DNA from 3 places in the Evansella sp. AB-rgal1 genome. Region 3 is predicted to be linked to each of the others. Evidence: riboswitches for the same ligand, from Rfam matches in the RefSeq annotation. Region 3 holds a riboswitch; each other region holds the start of a gene.

Region 1 (11,112 bases), on a different contig from region 3:
GCAGAAACAACTTTCTTATATCGACTAAATAAGAACAAAGAAAGGTCGAAGGAAAAATTAAGACAATATTAACAAAAATGGATAAAGTCATTTTATTTTCTAGTAGGGAAGTAACGAAAGGTAGATAAAAAAATAGTAGTAAATAGAAAAAAGGCATACCAATGCCTTTTTTTCTACTCTACTACTGTAAAACTTATTTTCCCTTCTATTAAATGGTTTACATTTTCATTATCTTCTGTAAAGAAGTCCGCAACTCCTTCTACAACATATTCACCTGTAGGAAAACCATAATCCCAGAATTCAATGAGAAACTGTATATAGTCGTCCTCATCATGTTCTGAATATCCTCCAGCTTTTATATATACTTCTCGATAAGGTTCTCCTTTGTGAAGGATAGTGCTAAACAACGGAGTATCCACAGCATGGTGAATTGTATAATTGCGAGTTATTTCATGAATATCAAAATAAAATGGAGAAGCAGCATGATTTATTGTAATATTATCCTTTTCACCAATATATTCTAATTCCGCATAAATAGTCACATCACCGTGTTCTTCATATTCATCTTTCTCCGTAACGAGCCGATAAACAAAATCTCCGTCTATTACTTCTACTTCCGTGGTTAAGTTAAGACTTTCAACGGATTCGTTCACATTATTAACACCGTTACTATCTGTATTACAGCTAGCAAAGATGACTATTACTGAAGCTAACAACAAGAATAGTACCTTTTTCAAAATATCACCTCACAACATAAGACGCATTATATAAGAACAAGTTTCATTATTGTCGAAAAATGTTTTGTTTATATAATACCTATACTATTATAAAAATTGTTACAAAAAAAGAGTAGAGTGAATAGAAATTTCTTCTACTTACTCCACTTTAAATTAATATTTTATGAAAAATCGTATTACTCTTCGAAATAACATACCCCAAGTAGGTTATTATCTGGATCTTTGAAATGAAATGACATCACATCTCCATGATCTTCAATATCTTCTACCTCAACACCAAGATTGACGAGAGTTTCGTATGCTTTCTTTATATCGCTCGTATAAAAGTTAAATGGGGCATGAGTTCCTGGAGTAACTTCATTAGCGTGTACTAAAGTTAATGGTGTTTCCCCTATATTTATTGCTGCGTATCCACTTTCCTTGTGATACCATCGCAACTGAAAACCAAGAACTTCGGTATACCACTTAATGGATATCTCCATATCCGTAACTTGTAAAAACACTGTATCAATTCTATTAAACAATGTAGACATGAATACACACTCCTTTGTATTAGGATACAATTATGAATTATTTACCATTTCATCATACATGCCATTTTCCATTTAGTGAAGAAAATTTTTATAAAGATAATGAACCTCTTTTTTTAAAAAGAACGTCTTATAGATACAGAAAGGTTAGCAAAAAAAGGGGAGAAAAAAATGGAAAAAAGATGTTTCTTACGAATGTTATTCATTAGTCTTACGTTTTTGGCAGCTTGTGGAGTAGGTAGCGGGAGTGGGGATGACTTGAATACGGGTTCTGATTGTACAGAACCTGTTGAAGAACCACATATCGTAGGATTAATTTATTCAAAAGATGAGCGAAGCATGTTAGTTGTGGAAGGGATAGAATCGGTAGACATAGACCAAGAGGAATGGGATGGAAATAACGCCATTTCATTTACAATGGAAGAAGATGCAATTTTAGTAGATGGTGATGGAGAAAAAGTAGATTTCGACTTCTTTAAAAAGGGAGATAAAGTGAAGGTATCGCATACTGGTACGTTAATGGAATCATACCCGATGCAAGCTAGCGCTGTTAGAGTAGAATTAGTAGAAGAATAGAGTTGATTTGCTTTTGGACCGCTTAGGTGGTCCTTTTATTTTTGTGAATCATCTCTCCAAACCTTTTTCGTTGATTAGTCAAGTTTGAACACGATAAAATTATAATAATAAAAAACTCTATGTAAGGAGATGCATATGACGGAAAAGCAAAAGGAATCATCGAATCAACTCTGGAAACAAATACTGCCTTTTATCGTAATTGCTATTCTAGTTGGTGGCATATTTGGTTTTACAATACTACAAGATGATGCAAGAAAGTATGACTTTCAACCAATTCAAAATGAATCAGGAACGGTCCACTCTGTAAAGCCAGGGGATTGGGAACTAGCACACTATAATGAAGAAGAGTTTTTCATTAAACCAGAATTAAGTATGAATATTTCCATCGGTGCTTCCTTGCTCCCACCACAAAGCATCCAGTATGACTTACTACAACAGTCAAATAGCTATGAAGAGTGGATCGAGGAACTTACGATCTATTTTGAAGAGTTTCCCGATACAGTGCAGATTATTGATACAGTTCAAAACATGCCGATTTTTTATTCACAATACGAAAATGGACCAGTGGATTTTGCTACCTTCAAAATATCAAATGGAGAACCAATGGTGATCCACCTTAGTACAAATGAAGATCTTGAATTAGATACTATCATAGAGAAGGAATTTTTCACGATATATAAGCTCATTGTAGAAAGAACTACTGCAGAAGTAATAAGTAGATAAACCTTTTTCAAAGAATGCCATTGAAAGGCTCTTACCACCTTTCAATGGCATTCTTTTTGTTACACGAAATAAATTATTTTAGCTTATCACAAAGTACGAAGGAGTTTATTCAGTCAACTCACCCCTCACGGTGATATTGTCGAAAACCTAACACTATTTTTTTCCAAAAAAAGCTTGCAAAAGTTTTTCTCACGAGTTATATTCTAATTACACAGTACATTACATCACTAATGCACTATGTTAGTAATTCAACTTATCCTCATAAGGAGGTGTCCATGTTGTGATTTTGAATACAGAAAATAATAAACCAATTTATGTCCAGATCGCGGAATGGCTGGAAACAGAAATACTGTCAGAAAGCTTCAAGCCAGACGAAAAAATCTATTCTCAATACCAGTTAGCTGAGATATTCAACATTAATCCGGCGACAGCAGCAAAAGGTCTCAATATATTGGCCGATGAAAAAATCCTTTATAAAAAGCGGGGGTTAGGGATGTTTGTGACAACAGATGCGAAAGAAATGATTATGACGAAGCGGAAAAACGAAACGTTGAAGCAAATGGTCGAGGACCTAGTCTCCGAAGCCACAAGATTAAGTGTTGCAGAAGAAGAATTGATTTCCATGATTACAACAGTCATACGAGAAGGGGAGGGGCAGTCATGAATGTAATAACAGCAAAGCATCTTACAAAGAAATACAATACGGGGAAAGCAGTAGACAATCTGACTTTTGCTATAGAAGGAAAGAAGATTACAGGACTTATCGGACGTAACGGTGCGGGGAAAACTACATTGTTAAAACTGATTGCAGGGTTTCATAAACAAACATCTGGTGAACTAAAAGTGTTCAGCGAAAATCCATTTAACAATTTGAAAGTTTCATCTAATACTATTTTTGTAGACGAACACATGACATACCCTGAATCATTGAGTATTGCAGAAATTCTCCAATTTGCAGGAACGTTTTATGAAAACTGGGATGAGGATTTAGCAAAACGGTTGTTCGATTACTTTGGTTTTTCGAAAAAGCAGTATCATAGTAGACTCTCCAAAGGAATGAGAAGTACGTTTAATATGATTATCGGCTTAGCAGCAAGGTGCCCATTAACCATCTTAGACGAACCAACTTCAGGTATGGATTCATCTGTGAGAAAAGACTTTTACCGAGCTCTTTTAAAAGATTATATTGAATTTCCAAGAGCGATCATTTTATCTAGCCATCTAGTAAATGAGGTGGAAGATATTCTAGAAGATATCATGCTTATGAAAGAAGGAGAAATAAGATTGCATAAGTCCATCAGTGATATTAAGGAATTTGCAATAGGATTACAAGGAAATCGAGAAACAATTAACCAGTTTACGAGACATACAGAAGTATTACACGAAAGCTCCATTGGAAACAGTGCTTACGTTGTTATTGAAAAAAACATAAACCAATCCGTTCTCCAAAATATGAAAAAGGCTGGCATTGAAGTGAGTTCCGTTGCAACAGAAGATCTATGTGTCTACCTCACTAGCAAAACGAAGGGAGGAATCGATGATGTTTATAACAGAGGATAATAAGATTGAAGTAACAAAGAGACAATATAAATATAAACTTAACGCGTATCTAAACGCGTTCACAGCTATGATTGCTGTTCAAATTGTGGCATTACTTTTATCTTTGTTAGGGGTAGGATCTTCGGGATACCATTCTGGTAACTTATCTTTATCTTTAAAGACTTACTCCTCTAACTTTGTTATTGCCTTTACGATGATGTGGGGGCTCGTAATCGGTATTACTATGACGACACAAGCATACCGGAATTCGGATTTTACATTCGTTACGAATCGGTTAACAAGTAATCTATCAAACATCGCATTTCTTATTACTGCGAGTATTATCGGCGGATTAACCTCGATGCTTTCTAGTAATGTTCTTAAAGTAGCTCTCGTTTTCTATTATGGAACCGAAGAGATTATAAGTAGCTTCATTTCCATGGGAGAAATACTGATTGGTCTGATCGCTGCAATCCTTTACGTATTGTTGCTCACATCTGTTGGCTATTTCGTGGGAACACTTTCTCAGCTTCATAGCATATTTAAGATTGTCATTCCTGTTGTCTTCTTTGGACTCTTATTCACTAGTCCTGGACAGGATGGAATGATAACAAAGCTATTCCAATTTTATATTGGGGAAACATCACTACTCATGTTTTCAGGGAAAGTGGTTGTCACTGCAACTGCGTTATTTATTGCTTCCATCCTTGTATCAGATCAACTGGAGGTGAGGTAAATGGGAATAAGCATAGTATTATTAGCAGTCATTATCATTGTAATTTTCTTTTCCACGAAAGGAAAAACTCCATTCTTTAATGGCTATCGTCAAAGAATAAAAAGTACCATTATTGTTTACATTTCGATACTCATTCTATCAACTGGCTTGTTTTATATATTACAAACCCAGTTATCAACCGTAAGCTCAGAAGATAATACAGAAATTATTTCCGAATTAAACAACTATGTTAACGAATTCTATAATATTCAAGATCCAAAAGAGTTGGACGAAAGTGACAAAGTAGTAAAACTGGGGGAGTGGTCCTTTCCATATTCAGACGAAGAACTAGAAATATTTACGAGTAGTTATCATTTGGTGCGAGTTCAGCAAAAAGAAACAAGCGATGAAACGATTGATGTTTCTTTTTACACAACAAGAGCATTTCAGAGCGGTATAGAATATACGGAGCTATTACAACCACCAACTGTTCGTCAAGCAAATAATAGCCTACTTATCACTGACCCAGACAGAGTAGAAATTAGCTTTGCTAAATTCGACCGAGAGTTTACCATAAATCAGTTCACAGGTGGGAGTATGATGGATGATAACCATGAGACAAGTACAACACATTTTGGGGATACTATTCTCTTTGTGAAAGTTCCAAGTAACGTAAATGTTTCTTATAGCGAAGATGGCAATATATACATTGTCGAGGATGAGTAATTTAATAGGAAAACAATAGTGTAAGGGTACGAACCAAGTCTTAATTTGAATAAGACTTGGTTTGTTTGTTCTTAGTGTTGATTAATTTATGGACCAACAGCAACCGCATGACAAGCCCCCGCAATTTAAACGATCGTTTAAAAATGATTAAGGATGGGAAAGCTAATGAGCTTTTCCATCCCTTTGGAAACAATTAATAATACAAAGAATTCACCTTATTACACTTCAAACATGTTTCGTAGTATGTGTTTTCTTGAAAGTGGTGATCACAGTTTTCTTGGAGTTCCTGTAATTGTTTTTCCAAAGAAGCAAGATATTCTTTTACTTCCTTGATTTCCACTTCCAGCATTTGTGCTTTCATGAATAGAACCTCCTCGTATTATTGATATATATTTCCTCCTGTTTGCTTAAACTCTTTTGATTTTTCCTTCATTCCTTTTTCGATTGCTTCCTCTGTATCGAGCTCATTTTCCTTAGCGTAGTTTCGGATATCTTGAGAGATTCTCATGCTGCAAAACTTTGGTCCACACATAGAACAGAAGTGGGCTGTTTTTGCACCTTCTGCTGGTAGAGTTTCATCGTGATATTCAATTGCTCGCTCAGGATCTAACGATAAGTTAAATTGATCTCTCCAGCGGAATTCAAAACGAGCTTTTGAGAGTGCGTCATCACGTTTACGAGCCCCTGGATGTCCTTTTGCAAGGTCCGCTACGTGTGCTGCAATTTTGTAGGTTATTACGCCTTCACGAACATCGTCTCTGTTTGGTAAACCTAAATGCTCTTTCGGTGTTACATAGCACAGCATCGCCGTTCCGTACCAACCGATCATCGCAGCACCAATGGCAGAAGTAATATGATCATATCCAGGCGCTATATCCGTTGTTAATGGTCCTAGGGTATAGAAAGGAGCTTCTTTACAGATTTCTAATTGTTTATCCATGTTTTCCTTAATTAAGTGCATCGGTACGTGACCAGGTCCTTCCACCATTACCTGAACATCATGCTCCCACGCAATTTTTGTTAGCTCTCCAAGTGTTTCAAGCTCTGCAAATTGCGCTTCATCGTTGGCATCTGCAATAGAACCTGGACGTAACCCATCTCCTAAAGAGAAGGAGATGTCGTATTGCTTCATAATTTCACAGATTTCCTCAAAGTGAGTATATAAGAAGTTTTCTTTATGGTGGAATAGACACCATTGCGCCATAATAGATCCACCACGAGACACTATTCCAGTTAGTCGTTTCGCTGTTAATGGAACATAACGTAAGAGAACGCCAGCGTGAATCGTGAAATAGTCCACTCCTTGCTCCGCTTGTTCAATAAGCGTATCACGATACACTTCCCACGTTAGGTCTTCCGCTACACCATTCACTTTTTCTAGTGCTTGATAAATGGGCACTGTACCCACGGGAACAGAGGAATTGCGAATAATCCATTCTCTCGTTGTATGTATGTTTTTCCCTGTTGATAGATCCATGATTGTGTCTGCACCCCAGCGAGTAGCCCACGTCATTTTTTCTACTTCTTCCTCAATAGAAGAGGAGACAGCAGAATTCCCAATATTCGCATTTATTTTCACATGGAAGTTTCGTCCGATAATCATTGGTTCGATTTCTGGGTGATTGATGTTCGCGGGGATAATCGCACGACCTCTAGCCACTTCCTCACGAACGTATTCAGCATCTAAGTTTTCGCGTATTGCGATAAACTCCATTTCAGGAGTGACGATTCCTTTTTTTGCATAATACAGCTGTGTGACGTTTTGTCCTGATTTCGCACGTAATGGTTTCCGTTTTAATCCTGGAAAAACGTTGTGGTTCGCTCTTGGATCTTGTTGATCTTTATATCCATTGTCTTCCGGCATAATCTCACGACCATCATATGCTTCAACATCATTTCTCTCTTCAATCCACTGCTGACGAAGAGGGGGAAGTCCTTCATGAATATTGATGTTGTATGCAGGATCTGTGTAAGGGCCGCTTGTGTCATATACACGAACAGGTGCATTTTCTTCTTCTCCAAAATTACCTGTTGTAGGGGATAGTGCTATTTCTCTCATTGGTACTTGTAAATCTGATCTTGAGCCTTGAACGTAAACCTTTTTGCTTCCGGTAAAACTAGACATGATGGAAATGTTTGCTTCGTTAAGTGATGATGTGGACATAAAAAAATCTCTCCTTTTTTTGTGTAGTGAAAAGGACGAGATCTAGAACACAGCAGGGGATGACATTCAAATGATCATAAGAAAAAGCCGGAACTAACCTTAAAAATAAGGCTGGACCCGGCTTATATGATCGAAGTGTATGTAAAAACACTACATATTCTAACTTCCCCACGCTGGTATGAACCAGATCAGGTCCGAAGGGTCAAGAAACCTCGTAGCGTTTCTTTCTCAGCCCAACTCATTGGACCCCCCTAGTTATTGCTATTCATTTCCATTTCAGTATACATGATCCAGAAATAATTTCAACCATTTTTTTAATATTCTTAAATTAATATCAGATATTTAGTTTTCATAATTAATATTATGTAAACTAACTAACTGATTTAAACCATATTTTAGCAGACCTTCCAAATAGTATATTAAAATTCCAGATGGTTATCAGTTTCGATATCAATTCTTGTTTTTTTCCGGAAATGATTGGGTATCATACATAAATAGAAGTAGGACAACAGAGAACTATCTGTAACTATGCTTATCATAAAAAGTTGTAAAGGGGAAATTCACATTGTCATTAACACCGGAGCAACGTGTACAATTACATGAATTCAATAACCTGACGAAGTCACTCAGCTTTAATATGTATGATATTTGTTATACAGAAACGAAAAAAGATCGAGAAGCTTATATCGCTTATATTGATGAGCAGTATAATGCCGATCGTTTAACAAACATACTGAAAAATGTGGCGGATATTATTGGGGCACACGTCCTAAATGTGGCAAAGCAGGATTATGTGCCACAAGGGGCAAGTGTGACTATGTTAGTTTCCGAAGGACCCGTTGTGGAGGTTCCTTCGGAGCGTTTCGAGGAATCACCAGGTCCTTTACCGGAAGCGGTGACCATGAGCTTAGATAAGAGTCATATTACTGTTCATACATACCCTGAATATCATCCGAGCGAAGGCATTAGTACGTTCCGTGCAGATATTGATGTTGCCACTTGCGGAGAAATTTCTCCGTTAAAAGCGCTTAACTATTTAATCCATTCCTTTGATACGGATATTATGACGATGGACTATCGTGTTCGTGGTTTTACACGTGATATTAATGGTCATAAGTTATTTATTGATCACGATATTAGCTCCATTCAAAACTATATTCCCGACGAAGTGAAACAATTGTTCGACATGATCGATGTGAACATTTATCAAGAAAACATTTTTCATACAAAATGTAAGTTGAAGGATTTTGATCTAAATAATTATCTTTTTGGTAAGAAAAAAGATCAGTTAGAGGATGATGAAATTAACAAGATAACAGAACGTCTACAGCTTGAGATGGACGAGATTTATTATGGGAAAAACATGAGTAACAATAACAATTAGCTCAGGTATACACACACAGCGTGAGAGCACGAACAATATGTTTCGTGCTCTTTCGTTATTTAATAAAGGAGAGCTGATTTTTCATATATGTTTAGTTTCCTCAAGGTGCGAGATGCCTATTGATTTGAAAAAAAGAGAGTGTGACGTTGTGTAACGGGTTAAGTTACCTATCGCAAACATTAAAAATGTAACGTAAAATGACTACTGAATTGTTCTGTAATTTCTAGTCACTTTTTTATTGTGATATAAAGCCATTTGTCCTTTCATTTCCATATTACAATATATTTCTATACACTCAAGTAACATACAAAAGTGTAGATTGAAATGTAAACTTGCACTGGACAATGTACCCCAACTATCTTTTTCCCTTGTTGTCAAAAGGAAGTATGGTTTTTTACGTTAAAATGATAGTAGTGAGAAACCAGAGATTGTGAAATTAAGCACTTAAAGCTAGTGGGGATGATTGTGAAGATTGATTTTTGCAACATACGAAGTTTTTTCCTTTTGAATTACCAAAGATACTTAAAATAAGGGGAGATTTTCCTTTTAAGCTTCAGAATATAGCTTGGATAGGGGGAAATAAGGGTAGTTTCTCCCCCTATTATATCAACCCATGTTGCTGATTTTCTTATTAGTCCGAGTGGGTCCAATCATGTATAACTGGGTTATTTTTTTAAAACAAAAAGCACTGCTAAATACAGCGCAATTTAATATACATTTCCACATACATTTTGGTACGTAAATGATAGTTTTGCGATAGGTAACGGAACCTGTTATGACGTTGTCACGTCTTTTTTAGAGAAGATACGTGTGAAAAAAGACGTCAGGAACCAATTTGTGCCATCTTTAGTCCTTTCGAGAAGGAAGACCTTTCTTTAGTGTAGAAACTACTATAATAAACTAAGTTTTGAAAAACGAGGTGAATTTATGATAACGACGTATTTTCAAAAGATAGAAGAAAAGCTTAAAATGGTCTTATTAAACGAACAAAAACAGATGGAACTTGCTGCAGAGAAGATTGCGGAAAGTATTCAAGGGGGTGGGATTGTCCAATTGTTTGGCTGTGGTCATTCTCATATCTTAACCGAGGAAGTGTTCTATCGAGCAGGGGGATTAGCTCCTATAAAGCCTATTTTTCATGAGCCTTTAATGCTCCATGAAGGCGTAGTCAGATCTTCCCAATTAGAGAGGCAAAATGACTATGCTGCTTCTTTTATACAAAGTGAGGATATTCATGAAACCGATTGTATGATCGTTTTATCTACGTCAGGAAGAAACCCGGTTCCAGTGGATGTTGCTTTGTTTTCTAAACAAAAAGGGGCTTATGTTATTGGTGTTACATCGATTACATATTCAGAAAGTCAGCCTCCTCGTCATAAGCTGGGGCTGCGGTTAGGTGATGTAGTCGATCTAGTGATTAATAATCATTCAGAGATTGGTGATGCGGTTTTGTTCCATGATGAAATAGAGGTTCCATTTGCACCCACGTCGACGGTTGTTGGAGCGACGATAGTAAATAGTATCTTTGCAGAAGCAATAAAGATTATGACTAGCAACGGTTTTGAGCCTCCAGTTTTTTTAAGTGGAAATTTAGAGGGTGCAGATGGTCATAATTCCGTTTTGGTTGAAAAATATAAAGGACGTATCCCGTTACTTGCTGTACGGGAATAGATCTGTATTTTTCTTATTTTGTGTATCTATTTGCATACGAGCTTGCTACAAACGAGTCGGGCTTAATTTTTGGTTCTAAACCCATAGATTCAATGCGTGATACCATTTCTCTTACGAAAATGCGCGTTTTGTTGCGACTCTTTGCACCAATATCAATATGACCTTCGATGGTAAAGGAGGCACCTTTGTACACATAAGGAAGAACTATGTTGATGAGCCGATCTTTTTTTTCATCTGTAAACATGGATGCAACTTCTTCTGTTAACGAGGTTTCTAATGAGATTTTCTCTTGAAGATTATTTACTTGTCTTGGTATATTCACCTTACGAATACAAGCCCATGCTCCT
Region 2 (11,112 bases), on a different contig from region 3:
ACAACTTGATTATTCATTAATGGTCCGAAGTTTAAGACACCAGCTTCGACAATATTAATATCCTCCTCTGTCATCCCTGCCTGATGAAGGAGTACAAGAAGGTTTTGGTACGTTCCGCTAGCACGACTATACACACCAACATCTTTACCACGCAAATCTTCCATACTATTAATATTGCTTTCTTTCAATGAAACAAGATTAAACACATTCTCTGGATATATATTATAAATAATTCTCAGCTCTTCCCCTTGCTCCATCGCTAAAAGAACTGCTTCCACATTGGCAAATGCAATATCCGCATTCCCAGCGATAATATTTCGTACGGCCTCTCCGCCACCTGCACCAGGTATGTATTCAAAGTCAAGATACGCTTCTTCAAACCAGCCTTTTTCCTCTGCTAAATATAGATTGCTTTGTTCCGTAATTGCCTGGCTCCAAGAAGCCATTTTAATTTTTTCCACTTCTTGTTCGTTAGCTGTACTGTTATTTCCACACCCAATAGCTGTCAGCGTTAAAGCTGCAAAGATTGCTGCTGTACTTAATTTCTTCATTATTTTTTTCATTTTTGTCTCTCCCTAGAGTAACTATATTTTTTAAAAAACAGTCGTTCAATCCAAATGACCATTTGGTAAAGAATGATCCCCATTATAGTAAGCAAAATAAAAACGGAGAACATTAACGTTGTATTCAACATCCCTTGTGAAGCAATGATTAGTGCCCCTAATCCTTTATTTGCTCCAATGAACTCTGCCACAACAGCTCCCACTACACTTAAAACGATGGATACACGAAGACCAGAAAAAATATAGGGCATCGCTGTCGGCAAGCGCAGTTTGATTAATGTTTGAAAGGAGGTGGCTCGAAAGGAGCGGAATAAGGCCAGCTTCTCCTGACTTACGTAAGAAAGTCCGGTGACTGTGCTTTCAAACAACGGGAAAAAACATACTAATGCCACAATCATCATCTTTGGTGTATATCCAAAACCAAACCATAGAACGAGTAGCGGCGCTAGTGCTAGCTTTGGCATTGCTTGCGACGCAATAATATAGGGCTGCAAAATTTCCTGGGCTGTCTTTGATTGTGCCACAAGAAAACCAAGTCCAATACCCATCATGGAACCAATAAAAAATCCGCCTAGTACCTCAATGGTTGTTGCCATAATATGCGGAACAAAATAACCGCTTTGAAAATTTTGAATAAGATTCATGACCACGGCAGACGGTGGCGGTAAAATAATTTTGGAAATATCTCTGAGATGTACCGCAGCCTCCCAGATAACGAGAATCATGATAAAAAGTGACAAGGAATACACTCGTGTTTTCTTCATTATGAGCTCTCCCCTCGCCCTTCAATCTCTTCATATATCCCCTTTACAATGGATGTAAAACTAAGTTCAAACTTTAAATCTTTTGGTCTAGGTCTTTCAAATGGAATAGAAAACTCCCGCTTCACTTTGGCTGGCTGATCTCCTAAGAGAACAACACGGTCAGACAAATATACCGCTTCCGTAATATCATGAGTAATGAATAAAATCGTAGTAGAAAATTGAACGGAAAGTTGCATTAATTCAAGCTGCAATTGCTCTTTTGTCATTGCATCTAAAGCGGAAAAAGGTTCATCCATTAAAAGGATGCTCGGTCTAGTGAGTAATGCTCTTGCTAACGATACTCTAGACATCATCCCACCTGATAACTCGTGCGGATACTTATCTTCATGACCCTCTAATCCAACAGAGTGAATCATCGTTTTCGCACGAGTAATATCCTCTTTAGTTGGTTTTCGTTTATGTTTAAGCTCTAACGGCATGAGCACATTTTCAAGGACATTACGCCATTCTAAGAGAACTGGTTTTTGAAAAACATACGTAATCTCATCCATCGGCTCCGTAATAACCTTCTCACCAATAGTGACTTTACCTTCTGTAGGCGTAAGCAAGCCACCGACCACTTGCAGTAATGTACTTTTTCCACTACCGCTTTTCCCAATAATGCTAACAAACTCCCCATCTAGAATCTGTAGGTCCACATTCGCTAGAATCGGGGCCTTATCAAAAGTAATACCTACATTCTTGCAATCTATTATTATTGTCATTTCGTCTCACCTCTTAGTCTCGATAAGGATCAAATTCATCCATCTGGTCTTCAAGGGAAGACTCTACATCACAAAAACGTACAAGATCGGCTAAATGGAATCTTCCATCGTGGTGCCAGCCTGGTTGTGGATGGGGCATGGAACCTACTGCACATATTCGGTTGACTCCCGCATCTCCTAACATGGAAATGATCGAGGTAAGACGTTGTGGTGAACATCCAACCCCTACACTTTGTATATAGCCAACGATTCCCCTTATATACTGTTTTATTTCTAAAATATTGTCCACCGGTATCACCGTAATAAAGCGGTTCAATGGTGAAAAAGGAAAGAGTTCTTCCCTATTATTTGTTTTCAGCTCACGGTAGACAACCGTCCATACCGTATTACCGTCACTTTTAATAAGATTCATCGTTTTCGACTCAAAGCTTTCAAATTCCAGACTGGATCTTTGGCTCACGATAGCGTGCTGTTCTTCCTCCGATAATGCGGCCCTCGGGTGAATACTCTGAAAGTTTTCCATTTCATTTGCCAGCATTTCTGCAAATTCTCGGGGCCCGTATTTGCCGCCACGTTCCACGAAAAATACATGCGGTGACAAACATCCTTGTTGGTCAAACCAGGACACATCATGTGCAGCTAATTTTGCTGTCCGCCAAACCTTCGTCGCTGCTAAACACTCCTTTGTGAGCATTCCAAAGCTCACTTTATGACCATGAGCATGGAAGGAAACATGGGAAGGTACTTTTTCTTTTATCTGGTCGATGGCCTCTTTTCCTCCATATGCAATAACAGCATTAGACTGAGAAAAACTAAGTTTTTCTAAGTCAACCTCTCCCCCCTTCCACGATACTATCGCTATCGTTTCTGCAAGTTGAGGATCTATTTCCCGCAACGTTTTGGCAAAGAGAACGGAAAATAACGGCTCTGATGACGAGACCTTTCCAAAGGTTGCAGACTTTAATAAAACGCCAGCAGTTAAACTCCAGAGCGGTAAAGCTGGAACATTCCCTGAAAAAATATGAGTAATTAACTCTGGACCATACGCTCTATATAATCCCCCTGATTTACGTGGACGAAATTCATCTAGTATAAGGGGGTTAGGAAAATCCTCATCAATCATTCGCTGTAATTTTTCTTTACGAAATTGTCTAAAATAACGACTAATATATAAACGAACCATTTCTTTATCGTATCCCGTGATTACAGGCAGCATTTGTTCTGCTAGTTGACGCAACTCGTATTGAGGGTTCAACCATTTTTGCACTGCTTGGTCCATGACTTCAATGACATCATTGGTTTTAAGCGTTCTTAAATAGTTTTGCTGCTGATTTTTTATCGTTTCAATAACATGTGATACCATTTCTGGTGTTAATTCAGGGACTTCTAATTCTACTTTTTCTCCATGATTTTCAAAAACTAGCGTTTTAAATGTGGCAGCTTCAAAGAGATCCTTACATTGATTCGGAATAAAATAACATCTATACATGTTAGGATTCACCTTCAGAGTTCTTAGAGGAGGCTATAAATTGCTCTACAGCTAAGGAACAGCCTTTTGCTTCTGCGCCTTTCGCTCTACCTAATAAATAAAAGCCATCTTCCTCTTGAACTCCCATATCCTCTGTGAGAATTGCCATCACCGAATTAATATTTGCTAAATCGTAATGAACAATTATTCCCTTTTCACCTGGAGCTTTTTCCTCCATTTTTTCCAAATCCATGATGACTGTTTTAACCCAATGTGGTGTTTGTTTCCGTGTACTTATTGGATGATCCTTATAAAAATCCAAAAGATTTCGATCATAAATCTGTGAGCTTAATTCTGTCATTCCGTACATATTGACGCATAGTTCCGGTGGAATGGAGAACAATTCACTCATTTCTTGTCTAAATACTTCTGGAGTCATTTCCCGTGATCGTCCTTTGGAACCACCTGTATCCATGATGCGACTATGAGTAGGAAGGTTAAATCGGATCCCTCTTTCTTTGCATTCATCTAATAAATGAATGAAAGAGAATGTTGCACCTATCAGAAGAATTGGCTCTTGCTGTTTTTGCAGCTCCTCTATGAAGCTATCTATTTCAAAACCTTCTTTTGAAAAAGCATATTGACTGTCTTCTGTACCAAATGTATTTATCGCAATATGTAAATAGTGTGCTAACGATGAGTTTGGCATCTCCTCTTCTGTAGGAAAAAGAACGAACATTTTCATTTTATCCATATCAGGAATAATATGAGATTTAAAATGCGTCTTCATCGATAAATCATAGATTTCTAAATCACGATGATAGTTTTTTCCCCGTTTCTCTGGGTTTGTTGTTCCACTTGTCATAAACAGTGCTTTCGCTTCTTCTATTGGATGACAAGATAATGTTGTTAGTTTGAAAGCATCGATAGGAACAGGTGGTATTTCCGTATAGTGCTTCACTTTTCTCGGGGAAACACGCCGTTTCCTACAAAATTTACGGAAGGGCTGATTATGTTCATATTGAAACTGAAATACTTTTAATGCCATCTCATTAAAGGCCTCCTCCGTGGAAGTGGGCTGTGAGATAAAAGTACTCAACTCTTGTTTTAATGCTAAATAATCCTCTAACATATGTGACACCCCAATACTAATGATTTGTGGAACATGAACAGGGTCTTTGTGTCAATTCTTTACTGAAACATAGTACCTTTCCCTCTGTTCCTTCATTAAACAGAAAAAGACCGCTCTCAAATAGAAAGCGGCCATCAATTTTAACTAGATAATACGGAAGAAACTAAATAGCTTTTATGATGTCCACTTCCCTACGCTAATATTAGTTAGTTCAGGTTCAAAGGGTTTGAAAGCGACGCTCTCATCTCAGCCTAATAAGGCCCCCCTAGTGGTTAACATTTAGTTATATAAAGTTAATGAATCATATCCATCTTATCATGTCACACTTACATGTCAACTTAGATTGTTGCTGCATCCTCTTCAACCGTAATTTCTGCTTTTATGTCATCCTTAGGTAAAAGTGCCCAATGGTTTATCACCTTCAAACATCATCCACCTCCTGAAAATAGTAAAGATATCTTTACACACCGGTGTTTATTAACAAAGGATTATTAATTCTCTTCTTTTCTAGAATACTATGGCTTCTTAAATAAAATGGAGTTGTGATCTTGGATTCAATTTAACTGTACTGTTAAAACTAACCCATGCATCCGTTAGTTTAACAAACCCCTTCTCCTCTTTGTTCCATTTTCTCATTTAAACACATCAAAAACTATACTTTCTCCATCTTCATACTGACAAATAACAATTTGTAAGTTTTTCATATTCCAATCTATGGAACGTAAATAAATAAAAGAATTATCCACTTCTACAATTTTATTATCCAAAAGATATTGTAAATCGAAATACTTATCGTACTCCTCATTAATACCAGGTGGTTCAATATTAATTGGCATAAAAAACTCTGAAGGCTGTTCCGAGTTTTCCTTGATGGTTCTAGTACTAATATTGTATTGGTGGGTAAATGGAATTTCGTTAGAAAAAGACATATCATCATTTCCAATATAGATTGTTGTACCATCTTGAGAAACAGCTGCTACCATCATGGAGATGTCATACGACTTCATATGTTCATACGAAATCCGATTCGTAACCAATGAATCATGCATATTATATACAATGACTCCAAATGTCCCATTCATCACCGCTATTTTATCATCAGCATATAAAAGTCTAGGCATTTCAGCACCTATATTCATTTTTGCAATGTCAGACAGGTCTACAGATAATTCTTCACCTTCACTATCAGAACTCTGTCCAGCCAGCTCGTTTTCTGGACCTAAAAGGGAACCATTTAGAAAAGATATGCTTAATATAAGAAAAATAGCTGCAGCAGAAGCCAATGCTGTCCAATAGAACGGATTAAAATTTCTTGATTTATGAATTCCTTGTTGAAGTTTCATTTGAATCTTTTCGCTTTCTTCCGTCGTAAATTCAACATTCTTATCTAAATAACTTTTCACTTTTTCTGATATCTTCTTATCGGATTTATTCAAGTTTACCACCCCTTTCAAGTCTTCTTTTTAGAGCATCTTTTCCGCGTAACAGTCTTGATTCAACTGTATTTATACTAATATTGAGAACCTCACTTATTTCCTTCATATTCATTTCCTGATAGTAATAAAGAATAAGAACTTCTTTGTATTTTCCTGAAAGACTAGCAATTTGTTCAACTATTTCATCGGAATTTTGTTGCTGGATATACTCTCCTTCGGATGATTGACTTGTAAGAGGACATCCTTATTTATTTTTAAATCATTACTTTCTTGAATAAACACTGCTCAACCTCCCTTCTAAAAATTAGACGAATGTGCTGATAGTTTTGACCCGTTTATTTTATACATTTTTTTATAGGTAAGCGTAAAATAGTCCACACCTATTCAAGCAAGTGTGGACTATTTTACGCTTACATTTATATGGACCATTTTAGTTATTTGTCAGTATTAATCTGTCTTCTAGCATTAATATATATATCAAGGTCTTCGACTATATAATCTCTACCTGTTGTATGAAGAGCGTCATAAGTTGCCTTTATATAATCCAAAACTCGATACTTGTTAAATAACTCTAAAACATCTTTTCCTTTTAAGCCTTTAACATTCTTATAGTTTTCAATACAATACACCATGAAATCTAGCTTATTATTATTCATGGTTACGCCTCCTGTGGGAATGTTATTTTTCCTGTTACCTGTTCTTCAACAAATAAACTGAAAAGCGTTGGGACACTCAAATGCCAAACTTTCGTTTCTTCTTGTTCTAACTTTTCATATAGTTTCGATGAATAAAGGAGATTAAGTGCTTCTTTATCAGATATATTCATCTCGTCAGAAATCAATTGAGCTAATCGAGATATAATGATTTGTAGAACAGCTTGAAATTCTTTTTCTTCACTCATCAGCTTCCCTCCTCAACATCAATTTCTAATTGCCCAATATATTGCAAATAAGACAATGCTTCCTCTGAACAAAAAGTAACTTGGTCATATAATTTACGGATTTTTAACCTCTTTAAAGTTTCCTCTCGTGTCAGTATTCCAGCCTCGTATAAACTGAACACACGGTAGATTGTGTCATCAGCTACAGCTCTAACCACGATATCATACTGTTTTCCACTGTATATACCTTGTCGATTAGAGGAGACAAAGTCCAACCATTCTGAATCAGGGGAGTCAAACACCAATATATCAAGTTCCTTTTTTACTTTATCAAAGTCTACTTCATACATGCTAACTGCTTTAGCTTTGCTATCCGTTCTTAACATTACTTTATGGGCAAAACTAACAGCCTATTTCTTATTTGTTGTAGTATAGAACCCTGCACCAAAATCTAATGTCCGTTTTGGTTTAAGAAGCCGTGGCTTTTCAACAATTACATTACTACCATGATAAACAATCATTGGACTCCCCCAGTCGCTTTCATTATTACCTTATATTCTTTAATTAAATTCCGTAACATTCTTTCAAAGTGCTTCCTCTTGTCTAACTGGTTCCTTACTTCTTCAACCTACTCCACATCACGACCTATATAATCTGTTAACGTCTTTTTTCCTTCTCTGTATTTCAAATAATAATATTCATGATTACCTACTTTTTTTATCACGAGCGATCCTTTAGGAAGGTGATTAATTCTATTCATATATTCTTGCTGCATTAATTGATTCCTTCTTGCTTCTTCCTCAATCATATCTAACATCAGACTCAACTCGTCACCTCCTACATTCTTATTTTACCCCACATTTATAAATCAAACTACAATTCGGAGGGGTATTTTTATGTGAAGGTTGAAGTTAGTTCACACTACATGAAAAAGGTACGCTGCCCCGGCGTATGATATCTCTTTAAGAAGGCAACTGGCAAAACTCTAAAGGAATACATGAATATGCTACGTATTCATGAAGCTGAACGATTACTTCTAACTCATAATTACACGGTGCAACAGGTTGCTTTTACAGTTGGATATACGAACTTAACGTATTTTGGACGAGTATTTAAAAAATTTAAAAATACCTCTCCTAGTGATTTTCAAAAAAACAATTAAAGGAGTTTTACCATCGACATAGTCATTTATTCATAAAAATATCAGACCCAACAATCTTATTCATTTTGCTTTCTTTTGCAGAGTTTTTCTATTTCTTCAGGCGGCAACACTTTGCTGTAAAAGGATCCCACCATTATAAAAAGATTTTTGATAGAGTAAGGCTTTATATAGAATAATCCCCGGAAGCATTCGTCCGGGAGGAACATAAAACACACTCATTTTTCATCTAAACGTGCAAAAGCTATTGAAATCAAGCTATTTTGACTCTAGTACTGCGACTGTTTCAATGTGTATAGAGTGCTAGGTGTAAAACAATCCATAGTAAGTATTCCGAAGCAGTGGAATTTACCTTATATTTTTCCACTATTTATTAACATCGTTTTACTACTACACCACCTATACCGACTATCATATACAAGATCATCATGTATACGATTAGCATTCCAGTTTCAATTGTTTGAACTCCTAGTGCATAAAGTACAATCAGGAAAGCACCACTACCTATTAAAACAAAATAAAGAACAATTAATAAGTACCTTTTCATAAGTAACAAACTACGTTCATCCACTTCAGGTACATTGCCATTTCTTTTTTTTCGCCAATTTGAATACAGCAAATTAATAATGAATCCACCTAATGATCCAACTATGACTGCAACGGCTAGATGGAAACTATATTCACCTTCTTCTTTTCCAATCAAATATACTCCTATTAATCCACCAATTATTATCATCCCTAAAAGGAAGGTATAAATAGTTATTTTATAACGTTTTTCCATAGCCTATTCCTCCTTGTATTTTAGTCCTTCTTCTTCTAAATAGAACATTTCTTCAATTGGTACATCAAAATATGTAATCAGTTTTAATGCAAGTTCCAAACTTGGATTGTATTTGTTTTTCTCGATGGCATTTATTGTTTGTCTTGTAATTTGCAAATCTTCAGCCATCTTAACTTGCGTAACTCCTTTTCTTAGGCGAATTTCTTTAATATGGTTTATAACCTTCAAACATCATCCACCTCCTGAGAATAGTAAAGATATCTTTACACTGAGTATAAAACATAAACACCTGTATGTAAAGATATCTTTACATACAGGTGTTTATTAACAAAGAACTATCAATTCTCTTCTTTTCTAGAATACTATAACTTCTTAAATAAAATATAGCTGTGTTCATGGACTCAATTTAATCGTACTGTTAATACTAACTCATAACATATATCCTAATAATTCGTGCCTCCCCGTATCTCATGCTTTCCAAACACCTTTATTATCAACCTTCCCCAAAATTTTCATAAAAAACCGAATCAATACAAGGGTTTATTAGGTCTCTAAAGTACTGGTCCATTTGAAATGGAGTATAGGACATGTGATTGTTTATCCACCACTTTAACAAACTGATTAAGGTACTAGAAATATGGTTTGTTAAGATTTTTATAGGAACTTTAGGCTCTTTTCCTATAGGTAACTTTGACTGAAGGTATTCCTCTATTCCATGATTCCAGTAAGCCTCCACTCTTTCAAAAAAGAAGTCAGCACTCTCTGTTTTGAATAATCCTTTAATAATCTTACTGTCTTCCTGTATATGTTCAAAAAGCTCTATTACTGAAATCAATCTAGGTTTTTCCCCATCATATTCAATATAGCTCTTTATATATTGATTAAGTATTTTCAGTTCATCCTCTACACTGCTAAACAGCAGTTCATCCTTGGTTGTGAAGTGTGAATAAAAGGTAGATCTCCCTACATTAGCCCGATCAATAATATCTTGAATAGTAATTTTATTGTATCTTTTTTCCTCCATAAGTGATAATAGTGCCTCATTGATAGCTTGACGGGTTTTCAATACTCTTCTGTCGAATTCATTACTTTTCATTCTACTCCCTCATTTCGAACAATTTCTGTATTTTGTTTCATAACGTACTTTTCTTTAAGTTTGATGATTTACTAACAAACGATAGTTAATTTACAATTAAACCGTACAAAGTGTTCGATAATGAATTAATTGTACATTAACTCTCGAAAGAAAGGAAGTTATGTATTTCTCTTAAATTAAAATCAGAAAGGAGTTAATGCTTGATGGAGTTATTAAAATACATTAGTTTAGCAGCCACAACTTGGTTTGCAGGTTTTTTTCCACATTTTGAAATATATCTTGCAGTTCCTGTGGGGTTATCAGTCGGACTTAATTGGTTTGATGCTTTTCTTTGGGCATCACTTGGGAATTGGATGGTTATCCCGTTAATTGACTTTTTTTATAATTGGTTAATGAAATTTAAGTTTATGAAGAAATTTAGTGAAAAGTCTTTGAAAGGAAAATGGCGAATACGAATGGAGAAGTACGGTGCTTTCTTCATACTGGTTCTTACTCCAGTTACCGGTGTTTGGGTTATAGGAATAATAGCCAAGGCTTTGAAATTTAACAGAATACAATTATGGCTATACAGTGGTATTAGTGTGGGTGTGACAGGGTTTATCATAGCTATATTAGCTAATATGGGGATTCAACTTTTTTCATAAATCGTTTTGATTTTAGATCTTTTATTTAAGCTTTCGATATGACCAACAGGAGCGCCTTCTAAAATCCGTCTCTCCAACTTTCATTCTACATTTGCTGATAAACTATAGTTTTCCGATAATGGGAGAAAAAGAAAATCGAGAAAAGATAAACTGGATATGTCTTGGGCATGAAAAAGACCCGGAAATCGGAAGTGTTTATTTTACCGAAAACCGGGTCTGAATCAGAAGTGTTTATTTTGGGGTTACACTTTTAAAATGAGTTACGCCACACACTCCACATGTGCTTTGATAGCTAGGTGATACTGATACGCATTAAAGCTGGTTTTGGGTAAAATTATCCTCCTTATATAGGAACGTGGAGTAATTTGGACTTATACTTTTACCTAAATATCTCAACCTACTTTAATGATAAGCTTTTTAGATCG
Region 3 (11,112 bases):
CATGTTCCCCTCAGCTTTTTCTAAAAAGTACATATCAATTCCGTAATCAGGGTCAAACCCAGCTTCAGAAGCCGCTGAAACCGAAAGTAAGTCTTGAACAATAAACGGTTTAAACATGTTGAGGACAAAGTCGTCATAGCCGTATGGAGAAAGGAGTGTTGTCAATTTCTCAAAATGATCATCTCCAATCACCTGACTTAATGATCGTCCATCCATATAAACACCGATTTCTTGAAGTAGTTGCATCATTTCCAGTTCATTTAGATCAGAGATATCAACTTCAACAGCTAAATAGTCTGATTCGGCAAATGCTTCCTCAATGTTTTCATGTAATGGGTAAATGTCTTCCGACCCAACGTGGATAGAGCCTAATAAATAGACAGTGTTGCTAGTCTCCTCAACTTTATAAAAAATCCCTTTGGAAGCTTCGTCGATCTCGGCATTGTTTTTCAAAGTCTCGGAGTCTGTTGTGGTGCTGCATCCTATGATAAGAAAAAATAGGGTTGCTACGTAAATGATTTGGTAAAGTTTCTTCATAATTGCCCCCTTAAGTAAAAATGATGATACAAGTTGTAATGATAATCGCTAATACAAGAGTTATTATCCACGAAACGATATTATTTTTAGGTTCAGAAAGCATCTCACCTAAATGATAGATAAGAGAGAAAAATCCGCCTGTTGTAACATAGTCGGTCAACTCAGCTTTTTCGCGATCCTTTTTCGACCATTTCATTTCAACATCATCGTCTTTATTTTTCATAACGAACCTCCTTCAATTTCCGATAATCTAGTACCTATAACTCAAATTTTCAAACCGTAGGAATCTAACTAGTTTGGCTACTTAGTAACACACAAATCTTCGGGGTAGACCTCAGCATGTCGGATGAAAAAGCGTTATGAGTATAGTTAGTACTATTTCACTTGTGCAAGTCCAAGAACTCCAGTGAGAAGCAGAGCAGAGGCGAGACACCGCAGAATGGTTGCGCTTGAGGAGTCTTGCCGGCTCCCCCAGGTAAGGAGTGGGCTGTTACGAATGAAATACAAACCAATTGAGTTAGTAATACTAGATAAGTTCCCCATTAATGAGATTCACGTATTTTCGGGGTAGACATTTCAGAGCTTTAGTGGTTTAAGCTTCATTGAAACACGGATTTTATGAAAAAGAAAAATAAAAAATGCGAAATCTTTCAAATTCGTATAGAAAAATTGTTAAAATGGAAGAATGGTAGAAGATAACTAGTTCCGATTGTTTATAATACGAATAACATAGGCTATAGGTTTCATTTAAGTGACTGTAGGTACTCATATAAATGAGAGTAAAGGTGATACATATGAATATTTTCAACATTACAGAGGAAGAGATCGCCAAACTCTGTAGTTCAATGGTGTTAAAACGAGGAAAGGAATATTATTTTAGAAGTGAAGTAGAGGAGCTAGTTTTTGATGTCGAGGACCTTGGATTTCATGCCATTGTTCATGGTACTGACACATATGAGGTGGATATCAATGCAAAATTAGATGGTGAAATCACTCACTTTCGCTGCTCTTGTCCTGCTCACGAACAGTATTCAGGAATTTGTAAGCATGTTGTAGCAGTGCTTTTTGAAATGAAAAGTCAAGAATCATGGGAGCTTTTCCCCACGGAAAGACGAGTTACATCTTGGGATCATAAAACACAGTCTCCAGCAACTGATGTGGATTATTATGAAAAAATGAAAGCAAATGACATAATTTCTTCCTTTCAACAAATATATTTGAAAAAGCAAGAAACGTATCATGATCGAGACACACTTCAAGTGGAATATCTCATAAAGCTAGAACCGAAAATGGTCTCATATCGGACTGCGTCCATTGAGCTTGAGTTAAAAGTTGGACCACAAAGGTTGTACGTTGTAAAAGATCTAAAGGAGTTTCTTCGTGTCGTTCATTATGATCATACTCTAAAGTTTGCGAAGCATTTTACATATGATCCAGCGGACTATATTCTTTCTGAGGAAGATAAGGGAATTTTCCAATGGCTATGGAGACTTTATCATTTACGGGATGATCAGCATCGAAGGCTTACTTTTTCTCATTTTCGCCAAGATAGTAAAGAGGAGAGACGATCTCTTGATATTCCAGCACCTGTTGTAATGGAATTCTTAGAAAAACTACAAGGTCGAAACGTTGTTGTGGATATTCATGGAACGGAGTATAAAGGATTTGACCTTGTTAATGGAACATTACCACTGCAATTTTCTATTGGTAACTCAGCGGACCATGAAGGACAGTTTTATTTTAAATGGGAAAATGACGAGGATATAGCTTTTTTTGGAACAGATTACGATGTCTTGTTTCATCGTGGTCAGTTTTATGAACTAGAAGAAGGGCAAGGGGAAGCAATTGAGTTATTAATAGATCATTTAGCGAAATATCATCCAGCAGAAATGACAATTACTCAAGATCAATTGGAAAATTTCGCTTCTCTTGTTTTACCGCAGCTGCAGAAGGTTGGAGAAGTAGATGTTGCAGAAAATGTTCGGGAAAAAATCCAGATGGAGCCATTAAAAGGAAAGCTATATGTGGATTATCAAGAGGATCGTTTGACTGCAGAATTAATATTTCAGTATGGGGACGAGCAATATTCTCCATTTGATCCCCCACAACCTTACTCTGGGCGGGTTACCGTTCGTGATATGGAAAAGGAATACTTTCTCTTGTCTCATGTGGAGAAAGTTCCGTTTAAGTACAATGGTCGTGAGCTTTATTTAGAAGACTTTGATGAGATACTAGATTTTGTTATGGAGGATTTACCATTATTGTCGGAGTGGCTTGATGTTTTCGCTACAACGAGAGTAAAAGGATTAATATACGATCCACCAGAACGGCCTTCTATTAAGGTGGAAGCGGATGAACGATTAAATTTACTAGATGTGGAATTCCAAATGGAAGGAATCGATGAACGGGAGATAGATGAAATCTTACAAGCATTACTTTCGAACAAAAAGTACTATAAGCTTTCTAGTGGTTCGTTTCTAAACTTGGAAGATGATGAGTTTCAACAAATGAAGGGCATGCTTGCTGACCTTGATTTATCACGATCTCAAGTACAACATCAAACGAAAATACCGATGATGAAGGCATTTCAACTTTCGGAAAACTATGGTTTTGCTTTAAAAAAGGGAAAAGCGTTTCGAAGTTTGTTAGAAAGAATGCTACATCCAGAAGAAGTGGAAGCAATTATTCCAGAAGAACTGGACCCAATATTGCGTGATTATCAAAAAACAGGGTTTAAATGGTTAAAAACCTTATCTCACTATGGATTCGGTGGAATACTAGCAGATGACATGGGGCTAGGGAAAACACTACAAATGATTACGTATCTTGTGGATAAAAAGCAAGAAGGGATGTTAGGGGCGACCCTGATTATTTGTCCATCCAGCTTGGTTTACAATTGGCAAAAAGAAATTGAGCGTTTTTCTCCAGAGCTTTCAACGGTAGTAGTGAGTGGCTCTGTGGAAGAGAGGAAAGAAGCTATTGCTGTGATGGATAACAAAGATATCATTATTACATCTTATCCACTCATTCGACGGGATTTTGATGCCTATCGTGATAAGGTCTTCTCCACCTTGATTCTTGATGAAGCTCAATATGTAAAAAATGATTGGACCAAAACATCAAAAGCAGTAAAGGCAATACAGGCCAAGCAAGCTTTTGCATTAAGTGGAACACCAATTGAGAATTCACTAAATGAGCTACACTCTATTTTTGACTTAGTGCTACCTGGATTATTCAAAAATAAAACAGCTTTTAAAGCCATGGAGCAAGAAAAGGTTGCTAAGCGCATTCGTCCTTTTGTTCTTCGTCGTTTGAAAAAAGATGTATTGACGGAGCTCCCTGACAAAATGGAATCTGTACAATATACAGAGCTTACAGAAGAGCAGAAGAAGGTGTATCTTGCACAGTTACGACTAATTCGAAATGATGCAAAGGAAGCGATTGATTCAAAAACATTGCAGGAAAATCGCATGAAAATTTTGGCTGGCTTAACAAGGTTACGCCAAATATGCTGTCATCCAGCTTTGTTTATGAAGGATTATAGTGGCGGATCAGGCAAAATGGACCGACTATTCGAGTATTTAGAAGAGGCGGTAGCATCCGGACGTCGTGTTGTATTGTTTAGTCAGTTTACCCAAATGCTAGGACTTATTAAAGAGCGCTTAAAGGTTTATGGTTGGGATTATCACTATTTAGATGGTTCCACTCCTTCGCGTGATCGTGTGGAATTAGCTGACCGATTTAATAATGGAGAAAAAGATCTCTTCTTAATTTCGTTGAAGGCTGGAGGAACCGGCTTGAATTTAACAGGAGGAGATACGGTAATCTTGTTTGACTCATGGTGGAATCCTGCAGTGGAAGAACAGGCGGCAGATCGTGTTTATCGATTTGGTCAGAAAAATGTGGTCCAAGTAACAAAGCTCATTACAACAGGTACCATCGAGGAAAAAATCCATAAACTTCAAGAACAAAAAAGAGAATTGTTGGACCGGGTAATCCAACCAGGAGAAACGATGATCTCCTCCTTAAGTAAAGAGGATATAGAAGAGTTGTTGGAGATTTAGTTTCGTTTGAAATATAGTTGGGAAGTGGAACTGTGAAGGTGCTCTAGAGTGTTGATCGCACCTTTCAGGTGGAAAAAGTATTTTGAAAGGAGCGCAATGGTGTTGATCGAACCTTTCAGGAGGAAAAAGTATTTTGAAAGGTGCGTTGGAGCGTAGATCGCACCTTTCAGGAGAAAAAAGTTCACTGAAAGGTGCGCTAGAGTGTTGATCGAACCTTTCAGGAGGAAAAAGTATTTTGAAAGGTGCGTTGGAGCGTTGATCGCACCTTTCAGAAGGAAAAAGCTCTCTGAAAGGTGCGCTAGAGCGTAGATCGCACCTTTCAGGAGGGAAAAGCTCTCTGAAAGGTGCGCTAGAGTGTTGATCGCACCTTTCAGGAGGAAAAAGTTCACTGAAAGGTTCGCTAGAGTGTTGATCGCACCTTTCAGGAGGAAAAAGCTCTCTGAAAGGTTCGCTAGAGCGTAGATCGAACCTTTCAGAAGGAAAAAGCTCTCTGAAAGGTGCGCTAGAGCGTAGATCGAACCTTTCAGAAGGAAAAAGCTCTCTGAAAGGTGCGCTAGAGAGTAGATCGCACCTTTCAGGAGGGAAAAGCTCTCTGAAAGGTGCGCTAGAGCGTTGATCGAACCTTTCAGGAGGAAAAAGCTCTCTGAAAGGTGCGTTAGAGCGTAGATCGCACCTTTCAGAAGGAAAAAGCTCTCTGAAAGGTGCGTTGGAGCGTAGATCGAACCTTTCAGGAGGGAAAAACTCTCTGAAAGGTGCGCTAGAGCGTAGATCGAACCTTTCAGGAGGAAAAAGCTCTCTGAAAGGTGCGCTAGAGCGTAGATCGCACCTTTCAGGAGGAAAAAGCTCTCTGAAAGGTGCGTTGGAGCGTAGATCGCACCTTTCAGGAGAAAAAAGTTCACTGAAAGGTGCGCTAGAGTGTTGATCGAACCTTTCAGGAGAAAAAAGTTCACTGAAAGGTGCGCTAGAGCGTAGATCGAACCTTTCAGGAGGAAAAAGCTCTCTGAAAGGTGCGCTAGAGCGTAGATCGCACCTTTCAGGAGGAAAAAGCTCTCTGAAAGGTGCGCTAGAGCGTAGATCGCACCTTTCAGGAGGAAAAAGCTCTCTGAAAGGTGCGCTAGAGAGTAGATCGCACCTTTCAGGAGGAAAAAGTATTCTGAAAGGTGCGTTGGAGTGAAAAGCGGAACTTTTAAGGAGGTACTAAGTATTTCCATAAAAAAACAATTCGCTAATTTTGGCAATGTGTGGTAGAGTAGACAAGTTAAAAGAATTGCATTCATCGCTATTCAGCGTTAAGCACTGATAAAATAGCGAAATCCTTTTTTATACGAATAAGAACATCGACTTCGATTTTTAAGCTTATTCCATATAGAGAGAATAAGCTTTTTTCATTGGATAAATAATAAGCGAAGATATAGATACATTATAAAAAATGTTCACAGATCGTATAGAAAAAATGCGATAAGTAAAGGAGAAATAAATATTGGCACTATTTCAAGAGTTAAACATTGAACCGTCGATTGTCAGAGCGATTGAGAAAATGGGGTTTACAGAAACAACACCAATCCAGGAGAAGGTTATCCCAATTGCAAAAGAAGGTAAGGATATCATTGGTCAAGCTCAAACTGGAACTGGGAAAACAGTAGCTTTCGGAATCCCGTGTGTAGAACAAATTAATACAGAGAACAAACATCCTCAAGCATTAGTTTTAACACCGACAAGAGAACTTGCTATTCAAGTATCTGAGGAGTTGAACAAGCTAGGATCAGTAAAAGGTATTCATTCTTTAGCGATTTATGGTGGACAAGAAATTCATAAGCAGATTACTGCATTGAAGAAGCGTCCACAAATTATTGTAGCAACACCTGGTCGTTACATGGACCATATGCGAAGAAAAACGATTCGTCCTGAGTACCTAAGTGTAGTTATTTTGGATGAAGCGGATGAAATGTTGAGCATGGGTTTTATTGAGGACATTGAAACAATATTAGCGGAAGTACCTTCTGAGAGACATACAATGTTGTTTTCCGCAACAATGCCTCCTAAACTAAAGAGTATTGCTGATCGTTTTATGAAAAGTCCAGTTAATGTTGCTGTGAAAGCGAAGCACTTAACGGTGGAAAATATCGAGCAGAGATACATTGTTATGCCTGAGAAGGATAAGTTTGATGTATTGTGTAACTTGCTTGATTTGGAGACGCCAGAACTTGCGATTATTTTCGGGCGTACGAAGCGTCGTGTTGATGAGCTTACGGAATCTTTGAGTATTCGTGGTTTCGGCGTAGAGGGGCTTCATGGTGATATGAAGCAGGAACGTCGTGATCAGGTTATTCGTAAATTTAAGCGTGGTACTATTGAAGTGATGGTTGCGACAGATGTTGCGGCACGTGGGCTTGATGTAAATGATGTTTCCCATGTAATTAACTTTGATTTACCTCAGGATCATGAGAGCTATGTTCACCGTATTGGGCGAACTGGTCGTGCTGGGAAGAAAGGGATTTCTTACAGCTTTGTGACTCCTAAGGAAAAAGACCATCTTTTATATATTGAGCAATCTACAAAGCAGCAAATGAAGAAAGTGGATGCTCCGTCTTATAATGATGCTCTTCGTGGTCGTCATCAGCAAGCTGTTGAATTATTGGTAAGTTCAATTGATAGTTCAGAAGCGCAAAAATTGACTGGTGAAGCGAAAAGATTATTGTCAGAGCAGGATCCAGTTGCATTAGTTGCAGCCGCTTTGAAATTAATTACGAAGGAACCGAGCAAGTCCCAAGTAAAAATTACTGGTGAAGCACCGGTTCGTTCGAAGCATAAACCGCAACGTGATGGTGGCGGTGGAAGACGTAAACGTGGTGATCGTGGTGGTAGCGGTGGCGGTGGCCCTCGCATCAACGCAAAGAAGCGTGGACCGAAAAAAGAGCGTGACCGTGTAGCTGTTGGTGCAGGAGCGAGTACTGGTTCAGCTTCTGGTAGCGGCGGTGGCCGTGGTGGATCAGGACGTTCTGGTGGCGGACGTGACGATCGAAGAAGAGATGAAAGAAGAAGCCGTAAAACTCGTTAAGATAAGTTATGAAAACTGTTATTGTGATCTTTTGGTCATGATGGCAGTTTTTTTTTGCACTTTGTGCGGTTTTTTTAGGTGTGTAAACTAGGTTTTTGTGCGATCGAACCACGATTTTGTGCGATTCACGCGATTTCTGTGCGATCGAACCACGTTTTGTGCGATTCTCGCGATTTCTGTGCGATCGAACCACGTTTCTGTGCGATTCACGCGATTTCTGTGCGATCGAACCACGATTTTGTGCGATTCACGCGATTTCTGTGCGATCGAACCACGATTTTGTGCGATTCACGCGATTTCTGTGCGATCGAACCACGATTTTGTGCGATTCACGCGATTTCTGTGCGATCGAACCACGATTCTGTGCGATTCACGCGATTTTTGTGCGATCGAACCACGTTTCTGTGCGTTCGACCCTGTCAAATTAAATTACCAACAATGATTTTCAAAAATATATGCATAATTCCAACCTCCAAGTATATATTTCTTAAAAGAGATATAGGGTGAACAAGATGATCCTTGATTGGGAGAGGGGGAGTGAAAATGAGTTACCATGTACCACCGAAAAGTCCGGGGCTAGCAGCAGTATTAAGTGCCGTATGGACAGGGTTGGGGCAGATCTATAACGGGCAAATAGGTAAAGGCGTCCTGTTTATGGTGATTCAATTTATTAATGCATTATTAATAGCAGTGTTAATTGGAATCATTACATATCCCTTATTTTGGATTTATGGAATGGTAGATGCATACAAGACAGCGGAAATGTTAAATAGAGGAGAGGGGCCACCGAGGAAAATATAGGTGAGACCTACAAACTCGCTTATTTTCAGTGAAGAACAATAAAAAGATAAACCTAGCGTGGGCATTCATAATACTCTCCGCTAGGTTTTCCTATATTTATTCCCAAATCAATTGTAATTGCTTTGCGGCGTCAGCGGGATCAGCTGCTTTCGAAATAGCGGAAATGATAGCTAACCCATCAGCGCGACCAGAAACTACCTCAGGAGCGTTCTCCTTTGTAATTCCTCCAATAGCTACGATAGGTGCTTCTACACCTTCAGAACGCAATTGTGCGATAAACTGAGGACCACAAACTTCCTCGGTATCATCTTTCGTTGTGGTTGGAAAAACAGGACCAACTCCTAAGTAATCTGCTCCAACCGCTAATGCACGCTGTGCTTCTTCCAAAGAATGAGCAGATATGCCAAGGATTTTATCGCCAATTTTATGGCGTATTTCCGAGGCGTTTCCGTCTCCTTGTCCTATATGGATACCGTCTGCATCGAGTGCCAATGCTAATTCCACATCATCATTAACAATAAAAGGAATGTTTGCCGCCATACAAATTTCCTTAAGTTCTCTTCCTAACGCTATTTTTTCTTCTCCTGTTAATGCGTTACTTCCTTTTTCACGATACTGGAATATGGTTATTCCACCTTTAATTGCTTGCTGAAGCACATCTGAAATGGGATTGGACGAGTTATTACTTCCTGCAATGAAATACACCTTAAGAAAGTCTCGCATCTGGTCTATATTGATTCTTGCCATGTTTTCACCTCAACGTTGTTTTCAAATTGTCGGTGAGCTCCGTGATGTGTTGGACCATGCCCCCCACCGATATTTAGGGAATGTTGAATTGCTAAATGAATAAAGTGTTTTGCCTGTTCAATTGCTTCAAGCATTGTCCGCCCTTTTGCTAGTTCCGCTGTCACTGCTGATGCAAAGGAGCAACCAGTTCCGTGTGTATTTTTTGTATCGACTCTTGGGTACTCAAAGTAATAATAGTTTTCACCATCGAAGTAAAGGTCTACAGTTGTATCGTTATTTACGTCATGCCCACCTTTAATAACTACGCCTCTAACGCCCATACGAAGGAAATCTTTGGCAGCCTTTTTTCTATCTTCTAATGTTTCTATGTTTCGTTCTGTAATTGCCTCCGCCTCTGGAATATTAGGGGTAGCTACCGTTGCAAGAGGAAGAAGGTCCTCAATAAGTGCCTTTGTTGAATTTTCTGTTAGTAGAGAAGCACCACCCTTTGCTATCATGACAGGGTCTACTACGACATTTTTCCAATTGTAAAAACGAATTTTTTCAGCAACAAGCCGTATACGTTCTTCATCAAAAAGCATTCCAGTTTTTACTGCGTCTACTCCAATATCTTCCGCTACAGAAGTAATTTGCTGATTCAACGCCTCTGCTGCAACAGGATATACGCCTTGTACTCCTAATGTGTTTTGTGCTGTGATAGCTGTAATTGCAGACATTCCAAACACTTGCAGCTCTTGAAATGTTTTTAGATCCGCTTGAATGCCGGCGCCACCGCCACTATCTGAACCTGCTATTGTCAATGCTCTTGCTATCATAATTGTTCCATCCTCTCGTTGATCATATTCTGTAACGCTATGTAAAAAACACCGTCCCATCACGGAACGGTGTAAGAATGCGTTGTCCATGTAAATAACTATATACTACATGTTCTCATGCGTTTATCCGTTCCACTTCCCTACGCTAGAATGACCTAGATCAGGTTATAAGGGATCAAGGCTTATGTCCTTGTCTCAGCTTCGTCGGCACCCCTAGTGGAGACTTATGAATTTCTTTTATCGTATCATATACATGAAAGGAATAGAAAATATTTTTCTTGAGTGGGATAGTTTGTTATAGATTGAATTTAGTTTTAAGATAGTGATATACCCCATCTTCGTCACAAGTGAATTCTGTAACCTCGTCTACACGTTCTTTAATATGGTCGGGTGCATTTTTCATGGCAACAGAATAGGTAACAAACTCAATCATCGGTATATCATTGTCGCTATCACCGATTCCCATAATTTCTGCACCAGTTAGATTAAAATAAGCTAACATTTCCTTAATACCGGAGGCCTTATTCACGTTTGCCACCATAACCTCTACATTATGTTGAGAGGAAGTAGAGGTAGTAAAAGGTATTTCTTGTTTTATCTTATCAAGATCATTTTTCCAGTTATTAATTTTTTCTTTCGTTCTTGCAAAAAAGTAAAACTTCGAAAATGTTGTTCCTTCGATTGTATTCGTCCAAGCAATTTCTTCCTTCATTGCTTGTTTTCGTGAAAGCCATTCATTAATTCCGACACCATCTGGTTTTGGATCACTAATTTCATCTTCCATAAAGCTTTTATCTCGTTTTAAAGTAATTCGATCACTTCCGTATGGAAAGAGCTCATAATAAACATTATTTTCTCCAGCCTTTTCAACAATTCTCTCTACCAATTTACGGGAAAGTGAATGCTCGAATACTACTTTTTTCTCGACATATCCAGCCATTCCGTTGGACGTAATATATCCATCTACTTGAAAACCAGATGGTACGACTCCTTCAATTTCATCGAAAGATCTACCTGTTGCGATGAAAACTAAGAATCCTTTTTTCCGTAATTGATCAATAATTTCTTTCGTATGTATGCTTACTTTATT

What was found. A riboswitch is a leader RNA that binds a small molecule or an ion and turns the genes downstream of it on or off. The one in region 3 is predicted to bind thiamine pyrophosphate.
Region 1: another riboswitch for thiamine pyrophosphate. It lies ahead of thiC (phosphomethylpyrimidine synthase ThiC); the one in region 3 lies ahead of thiD (bifunctional hydroxymethylpyrimidine kinase/phosphomethylpyrimidine kinase).
Region 2: another riboswitch for thiamine pyrophosphate. It lies ahead of ACERII_RS24355 (LuxE/PaaK family acyltransferase); the one in region 3 lies ahead of thiD (bifunctional hydroxymethylpyrimidine kinase/phosphomethylpyrimidine kinase).

Annotation. Positions count from the first base shown of each region.
Region 1 covers NZ_JBGUAU010000006.1:32,606-43,717, reverse strand. The annotation lists gene ACERII_RS06355 (hypothetical protein) at 1-72, shown strand, start outside; gene ACERII_RS06350 (hypothetical protein) at 174-737, opposite strand; gene ACERII_RS06345 (VOC family protein) at 914-1,270, opposite strand; gene ACERII_RS06340 (DUF3221 domain-containing protein) at 1,439-1,843, shown strand; gene ACERII_RS06335 (hypothetical protein) at 1,979-2,566, shown strand; gene ACERII_RS06330 (GntR family transcriptional regulator) at 2,847-3,230, shown strand; gene ACERII_RS06325 (ABC transporter ATP-binding protein) at 3,227-4,126, shown strand; gene ACERII_RS06320 (hypothetical protein) at 4,107-4,841, shown strand; gene ACERII_RS06315 (hypothetical protein) at 4,842-5,546, shown strand; gene ACERII_RS06310 (serine protease) at 5,740-5,907, opposite strand; gene thiC (phosphomethylpyrimidine synthase ThiC) at 5,926-7,710, opposite strand; TPP riboswitch at 7,859-7,973, opposite strand; gene speD (adenosylmethionine decarboxylase) at 8,276-9,094, shown strand; gene ACERII_RS06295 (SIS domain-containing protein) at 10,022-10,765, shown strand; gene ACERII_RS06290 (ribonuclease H-like YkuK family protein) at 10,779-11,112, opposite strand, start outside.
Region 2 covers NZ_JBGUAU010000047.1:4,063-15,174, reverse strand. The annotation lists gene ACERII_RS24375 (ABC transporter substrate-binding protein) at 1-563, opposite strand, end outside; gene ACERII_RS24370 (ABC transporter permease) at 560-1,327, opposite strand; gene ACERII_RS24365 (ABC transporter ATP-binding protein) at 1,327-2,091, opposite strand; gene ACERII_RS24360 (acyl-CoA reductase) at 2,105-3,580, opposite strand; gene ACERII_RS24355 (LuxE/PaaK family acyltransferase) at 3,582-4,691, opposite strand; TPP riboswitch at 4,863-4,968, opposite strand; gene ACERII_RS24350 (hypothetical protein) at 5,324-6,127, opposite strand; gene ACERII_RS24345 (RNA polymerase sigma factor) at 6,120-6,296, opposite strand; gene ACERII_RS24340 (DUF3791 domain-containing protein) at 6,562-6,783, opposite strand; gene ACERII_RS24335 (hypothetical protein) at 6,786-7,028, opposite strand; partial or broken gene ACERII_RS24330 (DUF3990 domain-containing protein) at 7,028-7,528, opposite strand; gene ACERII_RS24325 (DUF6788 family protein) at 7,636-7,824, opposite strand; partial or broken gene ACERII_RS24320 (helix-turn-helix domain-containing protein) at 7,978-8,169, shown strand; gene ACERII_RS24315 (hypothetical protein) at 8,540-8,947, opposite strand; gene ACERII_RS24310 (helix-turn-helix transcriptional regulator) at 8,951-9,175, opposite strand; gene ACERII_RS24305 (TetR/AcrR family transcriptional regulator) at 9,441-10,043, opposite strand; gene ACERII_RS24300 (small multi-drug export protein) at 10,247-10,687, shown strand.
Region 3 covers NZ_JBGUAU010000016.1:68,703-79,814, forward strand. The annotation lists gene ACERII_RS14730 (TraB/GumN family protein) at 1-537, opposite strand, end outside; gene ACERII_RS14735 (hypothetical protein) at 548-760, opposite strand; gene ACERII_RS14740 (DEAD/DEAH box helicase) at 1,332-4,601, shown strand; gene ACERII_RS14745 (hypothetical protein) at 4,598-5,812, opposite strand; gene cshA (degradosome RNA helicase CshA) at 6,082-7,659, shown strand; gene ACERII_RS14755 (hypothetical protein) at 8,203-8,460, shown strand; gene thiE (thiamine phosphate synthase) at 8,557-9,207, opposite strand; gene thiD (bifunctional hydroxymethylpyrimidine kinase/phosphomethylpyrimidine kinase) at 9,189-10,022, opposite strand; TPP riboswitch at 10,143-10,247, opposite strand; gene ACERII_RS14770 (HAD family hydrolase) at 10,318-11,112, opposite strand, start outside.